DNA from 3 places in the Enterobacter sp. UPMP701 genome. Region 2 is predicted to be linked to each of the others. Evidence: predicted binding sites of a transcription regulator. Region 2 holds the regulator's gene; each other region holds the start of a gene.
What was found. The regulator PurR, encoded in region 2, represses purine synthesis genes. The targets are predictions, from matches to a motif close to CANGCAAACGTTTGCNTG.

Region 1 (6,257 bases), on a different contig from region 2:
GATGATGATCCGTCTTTTCAGCTCGGCAAAGCGAACCTTGTAGAACTCATCCAGGTTGTTGGAATAAATGCCTAAAAAACGCATGCGTTCGATCAGCGGGTTACTTTTGTCTGCCGCTTCCTGGAGTACACGTTCGTTAAATGCTAACCAGCTTAGCTCTTTCTCGATATATAACTTTTCCTGACCCATTACAGCTCACACTCCAGTTCAATCACAGGACGTGGTAAATCCGTCTCGTCCTTATTATGGCGAGCATTTCCACGATATGTCCAACAGTGCCAGAAAAGTATGACAGTTATTTTTTTTGTTGGGGATTTTAGAAGGTTGGAGAAGGGAATATCGGGTAATGCAATGTGTACGTCGGGTAAGCGCAGCGCCACCCGACATAACAAACTACTCTTCGGCTGCATAACCCTGCGGGGGTAACTTCACGCCGTCCAGCCAGGCTGCGCCGTCGCGCATCGCCAGACGCCCGTCAACAAACCAGCTTACCACCAGCGGGTAAATGGCATGTTCCTGGGTCTGCACGCGCTCGGTCACGTCGTCTTCGTTGTCGCCGTCAAAGACCGGCACTTTCGCCTGCAGGATCACCGGGCCACCGTCCAGCTCGTCGGTCACGAAATGGACAGAGGTACCGTGCTCCTCGTCGCCGTTTTCCAGCACCTGACGATGGGTGTGCAGGCCGGGATATTTCGGCAGCAGGGAAGGGTGAATATTCAGCAGTCGACCGGCGTAGTGTTCGACGAAGGCCGGGCTGAGGATACGCATATAGCCCGCCAGCACCACCACGTCAGGCGCGTAGGCGTCAATCTCCTGCACCAGCTCGCGGTCAAAGGCTTCACGCCCGGCAAACTGGCTGGCTTCCAGCGCGTGCGCGGGAATGTTCGCTTCCCGCGCGCGCTCAAGGCCGAACGCGTCGGCCTTGTTGCTGAAAACTGCCCGAATGGTGCCATTGATTTTCTTCTGTTTGCAGGCGTCTATGATGGCCTGCAAATTGCTTCCGTTGCCGGAAATGAGCACCACGATGTTTTTCATTCAATGACCACACGCTGTTCGGAGTCGGAAGCCTTAATCGTACCGATTTTCCACGCGTTTTCACCTTTTTCAGTCAGCAGCTTAACCGCTTTATCCGCTTCGCTTGCCGGCAGGGCGATAACCATGCCCACGCCGCAGTTAAAGGTGAGGTACATTTCGTGAGAGCTCACGTTGCCTGCGGTTTGCAGCCAGTTGAAGACGGCTGGCCACTGCCATGAGGATTCGTCGATCACCGCCTGGGTGTTGTCCGGCAGAACGCGCGGGATGTTTTCCCAGAAGCCGCCGCCGGTCAGGTGAGCGATAGCGTGAACGTCAACGTTTTCGATCAGCTCCAGCACGTTTTTCACGTAAATGCGGGTAGGGGCCAGCAGGTGGTCGGCCAGCGGTTTGCCGTCGAGCTCGGTGGTCAGCGGGTCACAGCCGCTCACTTCGAGGATTTTACGCACCAGAGAGTAGCCGTTAGAGTGCGGGCCGCTGGAGGCCAGCGCGATAAGCACATCGCCATCGGCCACTTTGCTGCCGTCGATAATTTCTGATTTTTCTACTACGCCGACGCAGAAGCCCGCGACGTCATAATCTTCGCCGTGGTACATGCCCGGCATTTCAGCGGTTTCGCCGCCCACCAGCGCACAGCCGGACTGCAGACAGCCTTCGGCGATACCGTTAATGACGCTGGCTGCGGTATCCACATCCAGTTTGCCGGTCGCGTAGTAATCGAGGAAGAACAGCGGCTCTGCGCCCTGAACCACCAGGTCATTCACACACATCGCGACCAGGTCGATACCGATCGTGTCGTGACGTTTTAAATCCATCGCCAGGCGCAGCTTGGTGCCTACACCGTCAGTACCCGAGACCAGAACAGGTTCACGATATTTTTGCGGCAGCGCGCACAGTGCGCCGAAGCCACCCAGACCACCCATCACTTCCGGGCGGCGGGTTTTCTTCACCACACCTTTGATTCGGTCAACCAGCGCATTACCTGCGTCAATATCAACACCGGCATCTTTGTAGCTGAGAGAAGTTTTGTTGGTCACGGCTTAAATCCCCACGCGATTGCATAGCTAGTAAGAAAAATCGGCGCAATTCTAACAGTCCAGGCAAACGTTTGCGAGCCTATTCTCGGCGCGGGGATCTTTTTTTCTTAGCGATCTGTTAATGCAGCCAAACTTGACTCCGTTCACGAAAATGAAACCGGTTTCGGCAATCTGCTTGCAACGAATATCGCCTTTGCACATCATCGGACTGAAACCGGTTTCTGTAATTGTTTTTGCAGAAAATAACGCAGAATGAGGGAAAGCGAATGTCAGGATTCAAAGCAGGTTTTCTGTGGGGGGGGGCCGTTGCGGCACATCAGCTTGAAGGCGGCTGGAAAGAGGGCGGCAAAGGCGTAAGCGTTGCCGACGTCATGACCGCGGGCGCGCACGGCGTGCCGCGTGAAATCACCAACGGCGTGCTGGAGGGGAAAAATTACCCTAACCATGAGGCCATCGATTTCTACCATCGCTATAAAGAAGACATCAAACTCTTTGCCGAGATGGGGTTCAAATGCTTCCGCACCTCCATCGCCTGGACGCGTATCTTCCCGAAAGGCGACGAGCTTGAACCGAACGAGGCCGGGCTGAAATTCTATGACGATTTGTTCGACGAATGCCTGAAGTACGGCATCGAACCGGTGATTACGCTTTCCCATTTTGAGATGCCGTTCCACCTGGTCACGGAATACGGCGGCTGGCGCAACCGTAAGCTGATCGACTTCTTCGTTCGTTTCGCAAAAGTGGTTTTCCAGCGCTATCAGCATAAAGTGAAGTACTGGATGACCTTCAACGAGATCAACAACCAGGCCAACTTCCACGAAGACTTTGCGCCGTTTACCAACTCCGGGCTGAAATATGCGCCGGGCGAAGACCGCGAGCCGGTGATGTTCCAGGCGGCGCACTACGAGCTGGTGGCCAGTGCCCTGGCGGTGAAGGCGGGACGCGAGATCAACCCGTCGCTGCAGATCGGCTGCATGATTGCCATGTGTCCTATCTACCCGCTGACCTGCGCGCCGGACGACATGATGATGGCGATGAACGCCATGCACCGCCGCTACTGGTTTACCGATGTTCACGTGCGCGGCACGTACCCGCAGCATCTGCTCAACTACTTTGCGCGTCGGGGCTTCGCGCTGGATATTACCGAAGAAGATAAAGCCGCGCTGAAGCAGGGCTGCGTGGATTACATCGGCTTTAGCTATTATATGTCCTTCGCCACCAAAGCGACGGCAGATAACCCGGCGCTGGACTACGACGAAAGCAAGAGCCTGGTCTCCAACCCGTACGTGCAGAAATCCGACTGGGGCTGGCAGATTGATCCGGTCGGGTTGCGCTACTCTCTGAACTGGTTCTGGGATCACTATCAGCTGCCGCTGTTCATTGTTGAAAACGGCTTTGGCGCGATCGACGTGCAGGAGAGCGACGGCACGGTGAACGACCAGTACCGCATCGATTACCTTTCCGCGCACATCCGCGAGATGAAAAAAGCGGTGGTGGAAGACGGCGTGGATCTGATGGGCTATACCCCATGGGGCTGTATCGACCTGGTGTCTGCCGGAACGGGCGAAATGAAAAAACGCTACGGCTTTATCTTTGTCGATAAAGACAATGAAGGCAACGGCACGCTGAACCGCAGCAAGAAGAAATCGTTCGACTGGTATAAGCAGGTGATTGCGAGCAACGGCGAGCAGCTATAATTGCCCGGTAAGCGTTAGCGCCACCCGGCAGAATCCCGCACCCAAGCCGGAGCCCAGCCTCCGGCATTTTTGTTTTTGATTGATGTACGTCAAGCAAGATGGGTATGGTCTAATCCGAAAAAAGCGGTATAATCCCGCGATTTTTTTGCGGATGCCACCTCAGAGGAGAAAGAGAATGAAGATTGTGGAAGTGAAACACCCACTCGTTAAACACAAGTTGGGCCTGATGCGTGAGCATGACATCAGCACGAAGCGTTTTCGCGAACTGGCTTCTGAAGTGGGCAGCCTGCTGACCTACGAAGCGACCTCTGATCTGGAAACAGAAAAAGTGACCATCGAAGGCTGGAACGGCCCGGTGCAGGTTGAGCAGATCAAAGGTAAGAAAATTACCGTGGTGCCAATCCTGCGCGCCGGTCTTGGCATGATGGAAGGCGTGCTGGAGCACGTCCCAAGCGCGCGCATCAGCGTGGTCGGTATCTACCGTAATGAAGAGACGCTGGAGCCGGTGCCTTACTTCCAGAAGCTGGTCTCTAACATCGACGAGCGCATGGCGCTGGTGGTTGACCCGATGCTGGCGACCGGCGGTTCTATGATCGCCACCATCGACCTGCTGAAAAAAGCGGGCTGCAGCAGCATTAAGGTGCTGGTTCTGGTGGCTGCACCGGAAGGTATCGCGGCGCTGGAAAAAGCGCACCCGGACGTTGAGCTTTACACCGCGTCTGTTGACCAGGGTCTGAACGAGCACGGGTACATTATTCCGGGGCTCGGCGATGCCGGCGATAAGATCTTTGGTACGAAATAATCGAATAACGATAACTAAGCCGACTTTGATAGTCGGCTTTTTTTTGAATAAAACACACATAACTAACCATCTCAGAGGAAAACACTATGACGCGCCGTGCTATCGGGGTGAGTGAAAGACCGCCGCTTTTACAGACTATCCCGCTTAGTTTGCAACATCTGTTCGCCATGTTTGGCGCAACCGTGCTGGTGCCAATCCTGTTTCACATTAACCCGGCTACCGTGCTGCTGTTCAACGGCATTGGTACGCTGCTTTATCTGTTCATCTGTAAAGGCAAAATCCCGGCGTATCTCGGGTCGAGCTTTGCCTTTATCTCGCCGGTGTTATTGTTGCTGCCGCTGGGTTATGAGGTCGCGCTGGGCGGCTTTATCATGTGTGGCGTGCTGTTCTGCCTCGTTTCCTTCATCGTGAAGAAAGCCGGTACCGGCTGGCTGGACGTGATGTTCCCGCCTGCGGCGATGGGTGCCATCGTTGCCGTCATTGGCCTGGAGCTGGCGGGCGTGGCGGCGAACATGGCTGGCCTGCTGCCTGCGGACGGTCAGTCACCGGATTCCAAAACCATCATCATCTCGCTGGTAACCCTGGGCGTGACGGTATTTGGCTCCGTGCTGTTCCGCGGTTTCATGGCGATTATCCCGATCCTGATCGGCGTGCTGGCGGGCTACACGCTCTCCTTCGTGATGGGCGTTGTGGATACCACGCCGATTGCCGAGGCGCACTGGTTCGCGCTGCCAACCTTTTACACCCCGCGCTTTGAATGGTTTGCTATCTTCACCATTCTGCCTGCGGCGCTGGTGGTAATTGCCGAGCACGTCGGGCACCTGGTTGTAACGGCGAACATCGTGAAGCGCGACCTGATCCGCGACCCGGGCCTGCACCGCTCCATGTTTGCCAACGGTTTCTCCACCATCATCTCCGGTTTCTTCGGCTCCACGCCAAACACCACCTACGGCGAGAACATCGGCGTAATGGCGATCACCCGCGTCTACAGCACCTGGGTTATCGGCGGCGCGGCGATCATCGCCATTCTGCTCTCCTGCGTCGGTAAACTGGCGGCGGCGATTCAGATCATCCCGGTGCCGGTGATGGGCGGCGTTTCCCTGCTGCTGTACGGGGTGATCGGTGCCTCCGGTATACGCGTGCTGATTGAATCCAAAGTGGATTACAGTAAGGCGCAGAACCTGATCCTGACCTCCGTTATCCTGATCATCGGCGTGAGCGGCGCGAAGGTGCACATTGGCGCGGCGGAGCTGAAAGGCATGGCGCTGGCGACCATCGTCGGTGTCGGCCTGAGCCTGATTTTCAAGCTGATCTCAGTGATCCGCCCGGAAGAGGTGGTGCTGGACGCGGACGAAAGCGAAAAAGCGTCACATTGATCGAAAAGCCGGGCGAAGGATCGCCCGGTTCTCTCCTCGCAGGTTCCGTGTTAAACTTCATTCCGATTTTATGCAAGATCTCTGGTTGAGGTATTTCTGAACGGACCGGCACAGCTCTCTCTGCCACTTTATCTCCCTGACGACGAAACTTTCGCGAGTTTCTGGCCGGGTGATAACCCCTCTTTACTGGCTGCACTGCAAAACGTGCTGCGCCAGGATCACAGCGGATACATCTATATCTGGTCACGCGAAGGCGCGGGGCGCAGTCACCTGCTGCATGCCGCCTGCGCGGAGCTTTCGGCGCGCGGTGACG
Region 2 (6,257 bases):
CGCGAGGCTAGTATCCGACGTAGAACAGAGGAAGGGAGATAACCCTTGCCGAAATGCCTTCCATGGTAAAACGGGAGCACTCCGGCTCCCGTTAACACTTAATATTTATCGTATTTAATCGAACCAAATTTAGTATAGGCCTCAAAATTTGGTGATTCAATAGAAAATTCTTAGCAACCTAATCACTGAAAATTAACATAGTTTCTGGTGCGATTAGGCATGCGAGGTTTCTACCTGCGTGCTCTCGTCCTGCGCGCGCTGCGCGGAGGCCTGCATGCGATAACCCAACGCCGCCAGCGCGACGGTGACCAGCATCACGCTGGTTGTTGTCAGCAGCGGCGTGGCAATCAGCGCGGAGACCACCAGGCTTGCCAGGAAGCACAGCCCCAGTTGCAGGGTGTTCTGCAGCGCAGCCGCGCGGCCTGTCGCCTGCGGGAACGGACGCAGCGCCTGCGCCACAACGATAGGGTAGATCGCCCCGTTCGCGATGGCCATCACGCAGAATGGAATCAATATTTCGGCAAGACCCGCGCCCGGAATAAAGCCAACGGCCCAGGTCCCGATGACGCTCAACGCATACAGCACCAGCAGCCACGGCAGCATTTGCTGGCCTTCCCATTTTTGCAGCGCCGCGCGGCAGCCGTACCCGCCCACCAGGAACGCGATGGTCTGCGGAACGTAGCTCAGACCAATGGCCGCCGGGCTGTAGCCCATATCATGCAGAATAAAGGGCGAACCGGTCAGCCACGCGAAGAAGCTCGCCGAACAGGCGGCATAGATCAGAACGTTGCCGCGATATGCTTTTGCGCTCAGCAGGGAGGTGAAGGTAATCGGCTTCGCGTCAGCATGCGCCTCTTTTTTATGCGCTGGCTTGAGAGCGAACGCAGGCAGCATCAGCACCAGCGTGATGGCAAACAGCGTGGCAAAGATAGCCTGCCAGTCAAAGTGCGCGAGGATCCAGCTGCCCAGCAGCGGGGCGAGGGCAGGTGAGAGACCCACCAGCGGCATAATGGTAGCGAAAATACGGTTTGTGCGGTTTGCCGGGTAGTAGTCGGTGACCAGCGCCTGCCAGGTCACGGCAGCGGCACAGACGCCGACCGCCTGAGCAAACCGCAGCACCAGCAGCCAGGTAGCATCGCGCACCCATAACATCCCCAGACAGCCAACGGCAAAAATGGCCAGCCCCAGCAGCAATACCGGTTTACGACCAAAGCGATCCGAGAGCGGTCCCCAGAGCAGCTGTGCGAAAGCAAAACCGGCGAGGAACAAACTCAGGCTGGCGCTGATGGCCGCGGCAGGCGTTTGCAAATCTTCCTGCATCGCGGCGAAGGCCGGCAGGTACATATCGGTGGCCAAAAAGCCCAGCACGCTTAAGCCGCCGAGCCAGACTAAAAATCCTTTCCTGGGTTGCACTATTTTATTCTCCTGAGGAGGCAGGTATACATTGGCGCTGAGTGTAGGGAGTGCAAAGCCGCTTGTGAAACGCTAATATTTGGCGGGTGAATTCAAATTTTTTGCAGGCAGAAAATGTGGTCAGATTATTCTCTTGAAGTGGTCGATGCTGTCGCGCGTAACGGCAGCTTTAGCGCTGCGGCGCAGGAGTTGCACCGCGTCCCTTCGGCTATCAGCTATACGGTACGTCAGCTTGAAGAATGGCTGGCGGTTCCGCTGTTTGAACGGCGGCATCGTGATGTGGAATTAACGCCCGCAGGGGCGTGGTTTCTGAAAGAAGGGCGTTCTGTTATCAAAAAAATGCAGATCACCCGCGAGCAGTGTCAGCAGATCGCGAACGGCTGGCGGGGACACCTTTCCATTGCGGTGGATAACATCGTTAAGCCCAAGCGCACCCGGCAGATGATTGTCGATTTTTATCGGCATTTCTCTGACGTTGAACTGCGGGTCTCGCAGGAGGTGTTCAACGGCGTCTGGGATGCGCTGGCGGACGGCAGGGTAGAGATGGCGATTGGCGCGACCCAGGCGATCCCCGTCGGGGGACGTTACGCCTTTCGCGATATGGGGATGCTGAGCTGGAAATGTGTGGTGGCAAGCGATCATCCCCTGGCGGCGATGGAAGGGCCGCTGAGCGACGATACGCTGCGCAGCTGGCCGTCGCTGGTGCTGGAGGATACCTCCCGTTCACTGCCGAAGCGAATTACATGGCTGCTGGACAACCAGCGGCGGGTTGTCGCCCCTGACTGGGGATCGTCGGCGACGTGCCTCAGTGCCGGACTCTGCGTAGGCATGGTGCCCGCCCATTTTGCGCGTCCGCGTATCGACACCGGAGAGTGGATAGAGCTAACGCTGGAGAACCCGTTCCCGGATGCGGCCTGCTGTCTCACCTGGCAACAAAATGATGTCTCACCCGCTATGGCCTGGCTGCTGGATTATCTGGGTGACAGCGAAACGCTTAACCGGGAATGGTTACGGGAGCCAGACTGACTGGCCCCGGAAGAAGATTAACGACGGTAGTCGCGGAAAGGACCATCCGCAACGGAGCGGCGCTCGATGAGGCGTGGATGAACTTCAATGGACTGCGACTCTTCACGCTTGTTGACGATCCTGTCCAGCAGCATATTGAAGGCCGTTTCACCCAGCGAATCTTTCGGCTGGTGAATGGTGGTCAGCGCTGGCGTGAAGAAGCGCGCGTTGCGCACGTTGTCATAGCCGATCACGGAAATATCCTGCGGGACGCGCAGGCCAAGCTCGTCTGCGGCGCAGAGTGCACCCATGGCCATGATGTCGCCCCCGCAGAAGACGGCGGTCGGACGGTGCTGCTGGGAGACGATCTGCTGCATCGCGCGGTAGCCTGATTCCGGCTCAAAGTCACCCTGCACGATCCAGTTTTCCGGCACGGTAATCAGCGCCTCTTCCATCGCTTTCATAAATCCGGCCAGGCGGCCCGCACCGGTGTTGCGCTCCAGCGGACCCGGGATTACGCCAATCTCGCGGTGGCCGCGTTCGATCAGATAACGGCCCGCCATGTAACCGCCTTCGAAGGCGTTATCGATGACGGAATCGGTGAAGTCGGCGCGCGCTTCGCCCCAGTCCATCACCACCATAGGGATATGGCGATACTCTTCCAGCATCGACAGTACGGATTCCGGGTACTCGGAGCACATCACCAGCAGGCCATCCACGCGCTTTTGCGCCATCATCGACAGATAGGCACGCTGTTTTTCTATGCTATTCCATGCGTTGCCCAGAATCAGGGTATAGCCTTTCTGGAAGCAGTTTTTCTCTACCGCTTCAATGATCTCGGCAAAATAGGCCGCTTCGCTGCTGGTCGCCAGCAGACCAATAGACTTGGTGTGATTAACCTTGAGGCTACGCGCAACCGCACTCGGTGAGTAGTGCAGCTCTTTGATCGCAGCCCAGACGGCGTTGCGCGTCTCTTCCGCCACAAAGCGGGTTTTGTTAATTACATGTGATACGGTTGTAGTGGAAACGTTTGCGCGTTTTGCTACGTCTTTAATTGTTGCCATTAAATGTCACTCCAGACCATATCCTAAACTCCTGAAAAACTTGAAGGTAAACGTTTGCCTTCTCTCACCCTTATCTCGCAATTTTGGATTGCGGTACGCCAGGAAAACGACACGGGACGTCAGGAGGGGGTCAATGGCCGGTACGCTAATAAATTTAGCGTGGAATTTTGGCCTATCTTGATGAAAAGGGGAAGAGCTAAAGTGTTTATCAGCTTAAATCCAGGAAGATTTTTGAGCTAAATTGTGCAAAAATGAGCAAGCTCACTTTTCGTGGGGGGATTAAAAGGAGAAAAATTGATGAGTTCCGATCTGAAGTTTTCGCTGTTCACCACCGTTATTGTGCTGGCTCTGATTGTCGCGGCTGGCCTGACGGCTGCGCTGCACTGATTTACGCGGGGGGAGAGCCTTCTCCCTCCCGATCTCCTGATTGTTACTTCTCTGGCAAAAATCTTTTGCCATTTTGTTAACTTCTCATTTTTTGTGATTGATGTCATGCTTTCCGCTTCTTTGTTCTGTGTCACCACATGACACGGCATCCGGAGTTGACGCATGAAAATCAATTTTCCCCTGCTGGCCCTGGCGATTGGCGCTTTTGGGATTGGCACCACTGAATTCTCCCCGATGGGGTTACTGCCTGTTATCGCCCGGGGCGTGGACGTCTCGATCCCGGCCGCCGGTATGCTAATCAGCGCCTACGCTATCGGAGTGATGGTGGGAGCGCCGCTGATGACGCTTCTGCTTTCGCACCGCGCGCGCCGCAATGCGCTGATTTTCCTGATGGCGATTTTCACCCTCGGCAATGTGCTTTCGGCCATTTCGCCGGACTACACCACCCTGATGTTGTCGCGCATTCTGACCAGCCTCAACCACGGCGCGTTCTTTGGGCTCGGGTCGGTCGTGGCCGCGAGCGTTGTGCCGAAACACAAGCAGGCAAGCGCCGTGGCGACCATGTTTATGGGGCTGACGATTGCCAACATTGGCGGCGTACCGGCGGCAACCTGGTTGGGTGAAGCGATCGGCTGGCGGATGTCCTTCCTGGCGACGGCCGGGCTGGGCGTGGTCGCGATGGTGGCACTGTTCTTCTCCCTGCCGAAAGGCAGCGCCGGCGAACGTCCGGAAGTGCGTAAAGAGCTGGCGGTGCTGATGCGTCCGCAGGTGCTCTCCGCGCTGCTGACCACCGTGCTGGGGGCAGGGGCGATGTTTACCCTCTACACCTACATTTCGCCGGTCTTGCACGACATTACCCACGCAACGCCACTCTTTGTTACCGCGATGCTGGTGCTGATTGGCGTCGGCTTCTCAATTGGCAACTATCTCGGCGGGAAATTTGCCGACCGTTCCGTGAGCGGGACGCTGAAGGGGTTCTTAACCCTGCTGATTGTCATCATGATTGCGATCCCGTGGCTGGCGCGGAATGAATTCGGCGCGGCGATTGCGATGGTCGTCTGGGGAGCTGCCACCTTCGCCGTGGTTCCACCGCTGCAGATGCGCGTGATGCGCGTCGCCCATGAAGCGCCGGGTCTCTCGTCTTCCGTGAATATCGGGGCGTTCAATCTCGGCAATGCGTTGGGGGCTGCCGCCGGGGGCGCCGTGATTTCAGGTGGCCTGGGATACAGTTTTGTGCCGGTGATGGGGGCGATTATTGCCGCGCTCGGCCTGCTGCTGGTGATGATGTCCGGTCGTAAACAGCCAGAAGCGGTTTGTACGGCTGAATAAGCAAAAAACGCAGAAGGGTAACCCCTTCTGCGTGATCCTTACGCGGCGAAGTTCTTCGCCACAAAGTCCCAGTTTACCAGTGCCCAGAAGTGTTCCAGGTAGTTCGGGCGCGCATTACGGTAATCAATGTAGTAAGCGTGTTCCCACACGTCCACGGTCATCAGCGGCGTAGCGCTGGTGGTCAGCGGGGTGCCCGCGTTAGAGGTGGACACGATAGCCAGTTTGCCATCCGCTTCTTTTACCAGCCACGTCCAGCCAGAACCGAAGTTCTTGATGGCTGCATCGGTAAACTTCGCTTTAAACTCCGCAAAGCTGCCAAATGCGGCGTTGATGGCGGTTGCCAGTACACCGGCAGGTTCGCCACCAGCATTCGGTGCCAGGCAGTGCCAGTAGAAGGTGTGGTTCCACACCTGAGCGGCGTTGTTAAAGATTCCACCCTCTGAACCGCGGACGATCTCCTCCAGCGTTTTGCCTTCGAAATCGGTGCCCTTGATCAGGTTGTTCAGGTTGGTGACGTACGTCTGATGATGCTTGCCGTAGTGATATTCCAGGGTTTCCGCAGAAATGTGCGGTGCCAGGGCGTCTTTTGCATACGGTAGTGCAGGTAATTCGAACGACATTGCTTCTCTCCTTATTGTATTTTGCGTTGCCAATAACCCTACAGACAACAAGGACAGAATAGCAAATTGAAAGGGTATGCAAAAGAGGAACTTACCCTGCCGCGGGTGCGGCAGGGCAGGGATTAACGAATGGTTTTTGGCGTCATGACGCGACGCGCGCCGACGTAGTGACGTACCCAGTAATCTTCGCTGAGCGAGGTGATTTGAATGTCCTGACCGCTGCGTGGAGACTGAATGAATTTCCCGTTGCCGACATAGACGCCGACGTGGTCAGCCGTGCCGCGACCCTGCGTGCGGAAGAAGACCAGATCGCCGTTTTCCAGCTCACCCCGGTTAACAGGTGAGGCATCGCGCAGGTGGTACATCTCATTGGCGGTGCGTGGAATGCGAAACTTAACCAGATCTTTATAGGCGTAATAGACAAGGCCGCTGCAGTCGA
Region 3 (6,257 bases), on a different contig from region 2:
TGCTACGCCAACTATGAGTCGATGGCCGAAAGCCTGCGCGGCGGGCTGTCGATTGGCCTGTCCGGCTTCGGTTTCTGGAGCCACGATATCGGCGGGTTCGAAAACACCGCTCCGGCGCACGTCTATAAACGCTGGTGCGCGTTCGGGCTGTTCTCCAGCCACAGCCGCCTGCATGGCAGCAAATCCTACCGCGTGCCGTGGGCGTACGATGACGAGTCCTGCGACGTGGTGCGCCACTTCACCCAGCTGAAATGTCAGCTGATGCCGTATCTGTATCGTCAGGCGGCGCTGGCGCGCGAGTTCGGCACGCCGATGCTGCGGGCGATGATGCTGGAGTTCCCGGACGATCCGGCGTGCGATTACCTCGATCGCCAGTACATGCTGGGGGATGCAATGATGGTGGCACCGGTGTTCTCCGAGGCGGGGGACGTGCAGTTCTATCTGCCGGAAGGCCGCTGGACGCACCTGTGGCACAACGACGAAATTCAGGGCAGCCGCTGGTATAAGCAGCAGCACGATTTCATGAGCCTGCCGGTCTACGTGCGCGACAACACGCTGCTGGCACTGGGCAACAATAACCAGAAGCCGGACTACGCCTGGCACGAGGAGACGGCCTTCCAGCTCTTCAACCTGAGCGATGGCGCAACGGCAGTGAGCGAAGTGCCTGCGGCGGATGGTTCTGTGGTGTTTACGCTGAAGGCGTCACGTCAGGGCGAGGTCGTGACCTTTACCGGCGCGGGAGGCGCGCAAAACTGGTCGGTGTGCTTGCGCAACGTGCAGAAGGTGAGTGGCGTGAAGGGCGGTTCTCACTCAGGCAGCGAGTGGGGCGTGGTGGTGAAAGCGGAGGGGGATGAGGTGGTGGTTCACCTTTAATTCCCCTCACCCTAACCCTCTCCCCAAAGGGGTGAGGGAATGGTTTGCTCCCTCTCCCTTTCAGGGAGAGGGCTGGGGTGAGGGTGGTGTTGAAACCACACCGCCCGTCATGGTCTGCTGCACCTGCTGTTTATCCATATTCACCGCGTTCAGCTTGCCGTTCACCGTCGGCTTAAGCGGGGCATTCGCCTGCACACTGCCGCTGGCGGTCATCTGAATATTGCCGTCGCCCGTAATCGGCAGCGCAGGCCAGCCCCACTGCTGCAGCACGTTGAGCGGCACGCCGCGCCCGTTCAGGCTCACCGTGGTCTGCCGCTGTGGCAGTTGCGAAACCGTCGCTGTGGCTTCCAGAATGCCTTTCTCGGTAAACGCGCTCAGGTCGGTAATGTTCACCGTGGCGGCGTTTGCATTCAGCGCCAGCGACGGACGGCGCACGTCGACGCGGTTAAAGGTTGCCGCCGCGCCGTTCAGGGTTGCGCTGCCGCCCCAGACGCCCCACTGGCGATCTTTGGCCAGCTGCAGGTTTGCGCCATAGCCGTCCAGAGAGGTGATCTGCCACGGGAAGGCGGGATCGATGTCGATCACCAGGTTGCGGCTCAGGCCGAATTTTTGCAGCGTGACGCTGTTAAGCCATTCCGGCAGCGGCTCCATCCACAGCGTTTTCCAGTTTTCAGGCAGGGTGTACTCCAGCCCGGCGATGGCAACATCGTCCAGCACCAGCGCTTTGCCGTCGCGCAGCCAGTTGCCGGACGTGCGCACCATGCCGCCCTCCCAGCGGGAAGTGAACTGGCGCAGCGCCATACCCTGCGGGGAAAACTCCGCATTCAAAATCGGGTCAAACAGATGCAGCGAGCCGTAGATAAACTCGCTGGCGTTCATGGACAGGCGGCCTTCCTGGCTCTGCCAGTCGCCTTTGCTGAGAGTCAGGTTGCGCAGGCTTAAATCGAGGTCGGTCACCGCCCAGTCCGGGCCCTGCAGGCGGGCATCGGTGACCTCCAGACGGCCAATTTGCAGGGAAGGAATGGTGGCCAGCGGTGCAAAGAATGCTTTCAGCGTTTTATCGCTCTGCAGGCGGATCTCGTTCAGGCGCATGGTGTCGATTATCCAGCTTCCGTCGGCGTTACGCAGGGCGGAGCCGGTGAGCGAGCCACGGGCCATATCGGCACCGATGGTGTTCAGCACTACCTCTTTGCCGTTCAACTGGCCGTCAATCAGCACGTTGGTAGCCGGGACGCCGTTCAGGGTCAGCGAACCGGCGCTCATCTGGATCTTCGCGTTTTTACCCAGCACGTTGCCCGCTTCTGGCTGCCATGGGCTGACGCCGCCCGTGACCTTCTGCGCGCTCAGATCCCATTCGGTATTCGGGCTGTTAAAGGCCATATTGTTCAGCTGCAAACGATCGGCCTGGAAAGGCATCGGTGCCGTCTGAGGCGAGAGATTCAGCGTGCCGTCGAACAGGGTGATGGTGTCCATGTGCAGCGGATCGGTAACCTGACGGCTGCTCAGACCGATATCGACTTTTTTCGCCACCAGCGTGGCGGGTTTACCGTCCCGCCCAAAGGTGACATTTTCCAGAATGAGGTGGGAAGGCGATGAAAAGCGGTGATTCATCTTGTCGAAACTGAGTTCGTAGTCGGTATTCACCGTAATCCAGCTGCTGACCTGCGCCGCTCCCCATCGGGTCTGGAGCAGAATATACAGCGCCAGCACGACGATAAGCAGGGCTATCAGCAGATAGACGAGTAGCTTTCCAATAAATTTCATGGTCTTCCATCCCGCAAAACGAACATAAGGGAGTTATGCACGATTTGAGCGCAATGCTCAAGGCGGGAATGGTGTAATTAGATGTCACGGCAGGCATTGACTGCCTGCCGTGAGGGAGATCAGTTCTTTTCAGGCGGGAAAACGAGGTTCAACACGATCGCAGTGATACCGCCCGCGGCGATGCCGGAAGAGAGCAGGTTTTTCACCCAGTCAGGCGCAAACTGCAGGATCAGCGGCTGCTGGGAAACACCCAGACCGACGGCCAGCGACAGCGCGATAATCATGATCGCGCGGCGGTTCAGCGGCTCGCGGGAGACAATGCGTACGCCGGAGGCCGCGATAGTCCCGAACATCACCAGCGTAGCGCCGCCCAGTACCGGTTCAGGGATGTGCTGCACAAAGCCGCTTACCGCCGGGAACAGGCCGAGGACAATCAGCATCAGTGCCACCACAAAACCAACGTAGCGGCTGGCCACGCCGGTCAACTGGATCACGCCGTTGTTCTGGCCGAAGCAGGAGTTCGGAAAGGTGTTGAATACCGCAGAGACAAACGAGTTCAGGCCGTTCGCCAGCACGCCGCCTTTCAGGCGCTTCATGTACAGCGGGCCGGACACTGGCTGCTCGGAGACGTCGGAGGTGGCGGTGATATCACCGATGGTCTCCAGAGAGGTGATCATAAAGACCAGCATCAGCGGCAGGAGCAGACCCCAGTCAATGCCCAGACCGTAGTAGAGCGGCGTGGGGACGGTGATCAGCGCGCTGTTGGTCGGCGCGGTGTTCTCCGGCAGCATCCCCAGCGCCCACGCCAGCAGATAACCCGCCGCCATGGCGATCACCAGTGAGGCGACGCGCAGGTAAGGGTTACGCTGGCGGTTAAGCAGAATGATGATCGCCAGCACCACGCCCGCCAGCAGCAGGTTTTTCGGCGCGCCGAAGGTATGGTCGCTCATTGCCGCGTAGCCGCCGCCGATGGAGGTGAGGCCCACCTGAATCAGCGACAGGCCGATAATCATCACCACCACGCCGGAAACCAGCGGGGTGATCACACGGCGAGCCAGATGCAGCACGCGGGAGATGACCATCTCCGTGCAGCTGGCCAGCATCAGGGTGCCGAACAGCGCCGCCATCATCGTTGGAACATCCGCACCGCCGGTTTTCAGCGCCGTGCCGCCCATGATCAGCGGCGCCACGAAGTTAAAGCTGGTGCCCTGAATCGACAGTAACCCAGACCCAACCGGCCCCCATGCTTTAATTTGAATAATGGAGGCCACGCCGGAGGCGAAGAGGGACATGCTGATGATGTGCTGCGTGTCCTGCGCCGGTAAACCGAGCGCCTGACAAATCAGCAGCGCCGGGGTGATCACCGCAACAAACATTGCCAGAAGATGCTGGCAGGCGGCGAAAAGCGTCTGCGGCAGCGGCGGTCGGTCTTCAAGGCGGTAAATCAGTTCGCTATTTTGCTTCTGCGCAATCGGTTGCGCATCAGGCGACTCTATAGTGTTAACGGACATCGGCGGCAATTCCACGGTGGAAAAGCGGGCATTTTATCTGACCACCTGGTAAAAGCAAACGATTGCCAGCAAAAAAAGGGAAGAAAATCTGCCGCCGTGAGCAGGTTTTCTACAACCCATCGGAAAAAAAAATTACACTTTTTGCGCCGGGGGCTCATGACGAGCGCAAACCGGCCCAGGATAACGCCGCGTGTGTATGGAACACGCGCATAACAGGAGCCTTTTATGATTCATCTCGATACGTTGTCGACCCTTGTTGCCGCAACGCTGGTTCTTCTGCTTGGTCGCAAGCTGGTACACAGTGTTTCCTTTCTGAAAAAGTACACCATTCCTGAACCTGTCGCCGGTGGTCTGCTGGTGGCGCTGGCCCTGCTGATACTGAAAAAAAGCATGGGCTGGGAAATTGATTTTGATATGTCCCTGAAAGACCCGCTGATGCTGGCTTTCTTTGCCACCATCGGCCTGAACGCCAACCTGGCGAGCCTGCGCTCGGGCGGTAAGGTGCTCGGCGTATTTCTGATTGTGGTGGTGGGGCTGCTGCTGATGCAAAACGCGATTGGCATCGGCATGGCAACGCTGCTGGGGCTGGATCCGCTGATGGGGCTGCTGGCGGGGTCAATTACCCTTTCGGGCGGTCACGGCACCGGCGCGGCGTGGAGCAAGCTGTTCATCGAGCGCTACGGTTTTGAAAACGCGACGGAAGTGGCGATGGCCTGCGCCACCTTTGGCCTGGTGCTGGGCGGCCTGATTGGCGGCCCGGTAGCGCGTTATCTGGTGAAGCATTCCACCACGCCGAACGGCAGACCGGACGATGAAATGGTGCCGACCGCGTTCGAAAAGCCGGACGTTGGCCGCAGCATCACTTCACTGGTGATGATTGAAACCATCGCGATGATTGCCATCTGCCTGACCGCGGGCAAAGTGGTTGCGCAATGGCTGGCGGGTTCCGCATTTGAACTGCCGACGTTTGTCTGCGTGCTGTTTATCGGTGTGATCCTGAGCAACGGTCTGGCGCTGATGGGCTTCTACCGCGTGTTTGAACGGGCGGTATCGGTGCTCGGCAACGTCTGCCTGTCGCTGTTCCTGGCGATGGCGCTGATGAGCCTGAAACTGTGGGAGCTGGCCTCGCTGGCGCTGCCGATGGTGGCGATTCTGGCGGTGCAGGCGCTGTTTATGGCGCTCTATGCCATGTTTGTCACCTGGCGCATGATGGGCAAAAACTACGATGCGGCGGTGCTGGCGGCGGGTCACTGCGGGTTTGGCCTGGGGGCTACCCCAACGGCTATCGCCAACATGCAGGCGATCACCGAACGGTTCGGGCCATCGCACATGGCGTTTCTGGTGGTCCCGATGGTTGGCGCATTCTTCATTGATATCGTTAACGCGCTGGTGATCAAGCTGTACCTGATGCTGCCGATATTTGCCTGAGATCAGGCGTTGGAATACCGTTCGGTTTCCGGCATCCAGCGCTCTATTAACGCTGCCGCCTGTTCGGGGTAGCGTTCATGAATATGGCGTGCAAGGCGCTGAACTTCGGGGATCATGGCCTGATCGCGCAGTAAATCCGCCACTTTGAATTCAGCATTACCCGTCTGGCGCGTGCCCAGCAGTTCGCCAGGGCCGCGTATCTCAAGGTCTTTTTGCGCAATCACAAATCCGTCGTTGCTGTCGCGCAGCACCTGCAACCGCATCTGGGCGGTTTTTGAAAGCGGTGCTTTGTAGAGCAGTACGCAGTGGGAAGCCACCGCGCCACGACCAACGCGCCCGCGCAGCTGGTGGAGCTGGGCAAGCCCCAGACGCTCCGGGTTTTCGATGATCATCAGGCTGGAATTTGGCACGTCCACCCCCACTTCGATGACCGTCGTCGCGACCAGCAAATGCAGTTCCCCCTGTTTGAAGGATTGCATCACCGCCTGCTTCTCGGCAGGCTTCATGCGGCCATGCACCAGGCCAACGTTCAGTTCAGGCAGTGCCAGCTTTAGCTCTTCCCACGTCGCTTCGGCAGCCTGCGCTTCCAGCAACTCAGACTCTTCAATCAGGGTGCAGACCCAGTACGCCTGACGCCCTTCCTGCGTACAGGCGTTGCGCACGCGGTCAATGATGTCGCTG

Region 1: purM (phosphoribosylformylglycinamidine cyclo-ligase) is a predicted target of PurR. The motif match lies at 2,130-2,147, and genes of this name have one in related genera.
Region 3: gltS (sodium/glutamate symporter) is a predicted target of PurR. The motif match lies at 4,200-4,217, and genes of this name have one in related genera.

What each region holds. Positions count from the first base shown of each region.
Region 1 is NZ_JBSKJN010000004.1:179,463-185,719, reverse strand. Features, by position in the region: gene ppk1 (polyphosphate kinase 1) at 1-189, opposite strand, end outside; gene purN (phosphoribosylglycinamide formyltransferase) at 394-1,035, opposite strand; gene purM (phosphoribosylformylglycinamidine cyclo-ligase) at 1,032-2,069, opposite strand; gene ACWKXT_RS12415 (6-phospho-beta-glucosidase) at 2,336-3,766, shown strand; gene upp (uracil phosphoribosyltransferase) at 3,942-4,568, shown strand; gene uraA (uracil permease) at 4,655-5,944, shown strand; gene ACWKXT_RS12400 (DnaA inactivator Hda) at 6,041-6,257, shown strand, end outside.
Region 2 is NZ_JBSKJN010000001.1:526,925-533,181, forward strand. Features, by position in the region: gene punC (purine nucleoside transporter PunC) at 214-1,413, opposite strand; gene punR (DNA-binding transcriptional activator PunR) at 1,528-2,439, shown strand; gene purR (HTH-type transcriptional repressor PurR) at 2,457-3,482, opposite strand; gene cydH (cytochrome bd-I oxidase subunit CydH) at 3,780-3,869, shown strand; gene ACWKXT_RS02600 (MFS transporter) at 4,032-5,198, shown strand; gene sodB (superoxide dismutase [Fe]) at 5,237-5,818, opposite strand; gene ACWKXT_RS02610 (C40 family peptidase) at 5,941-6,257, opposite strand, start outside.
Region 3 is NZ_JBSKJN010000005.1:135,128-141,384, reverse strand. Features, by position in the region: gene yicI (alpha-xylosidase) at 1-873, shown strand, start outside; gene ACWKXT_RS13680 (AsmA family protein) at 934-2,637, opposite strand; gene xanP (xanthine/proton symporter XanP) at 2,757-4,148, opposite strand; gene gltS (sodium/glutamate symporter) at 4,374-5,576, shown strand; gene recG (ATP-dependent DNA helicase RecG) at 5,579-6,257, opposite strand, start outside.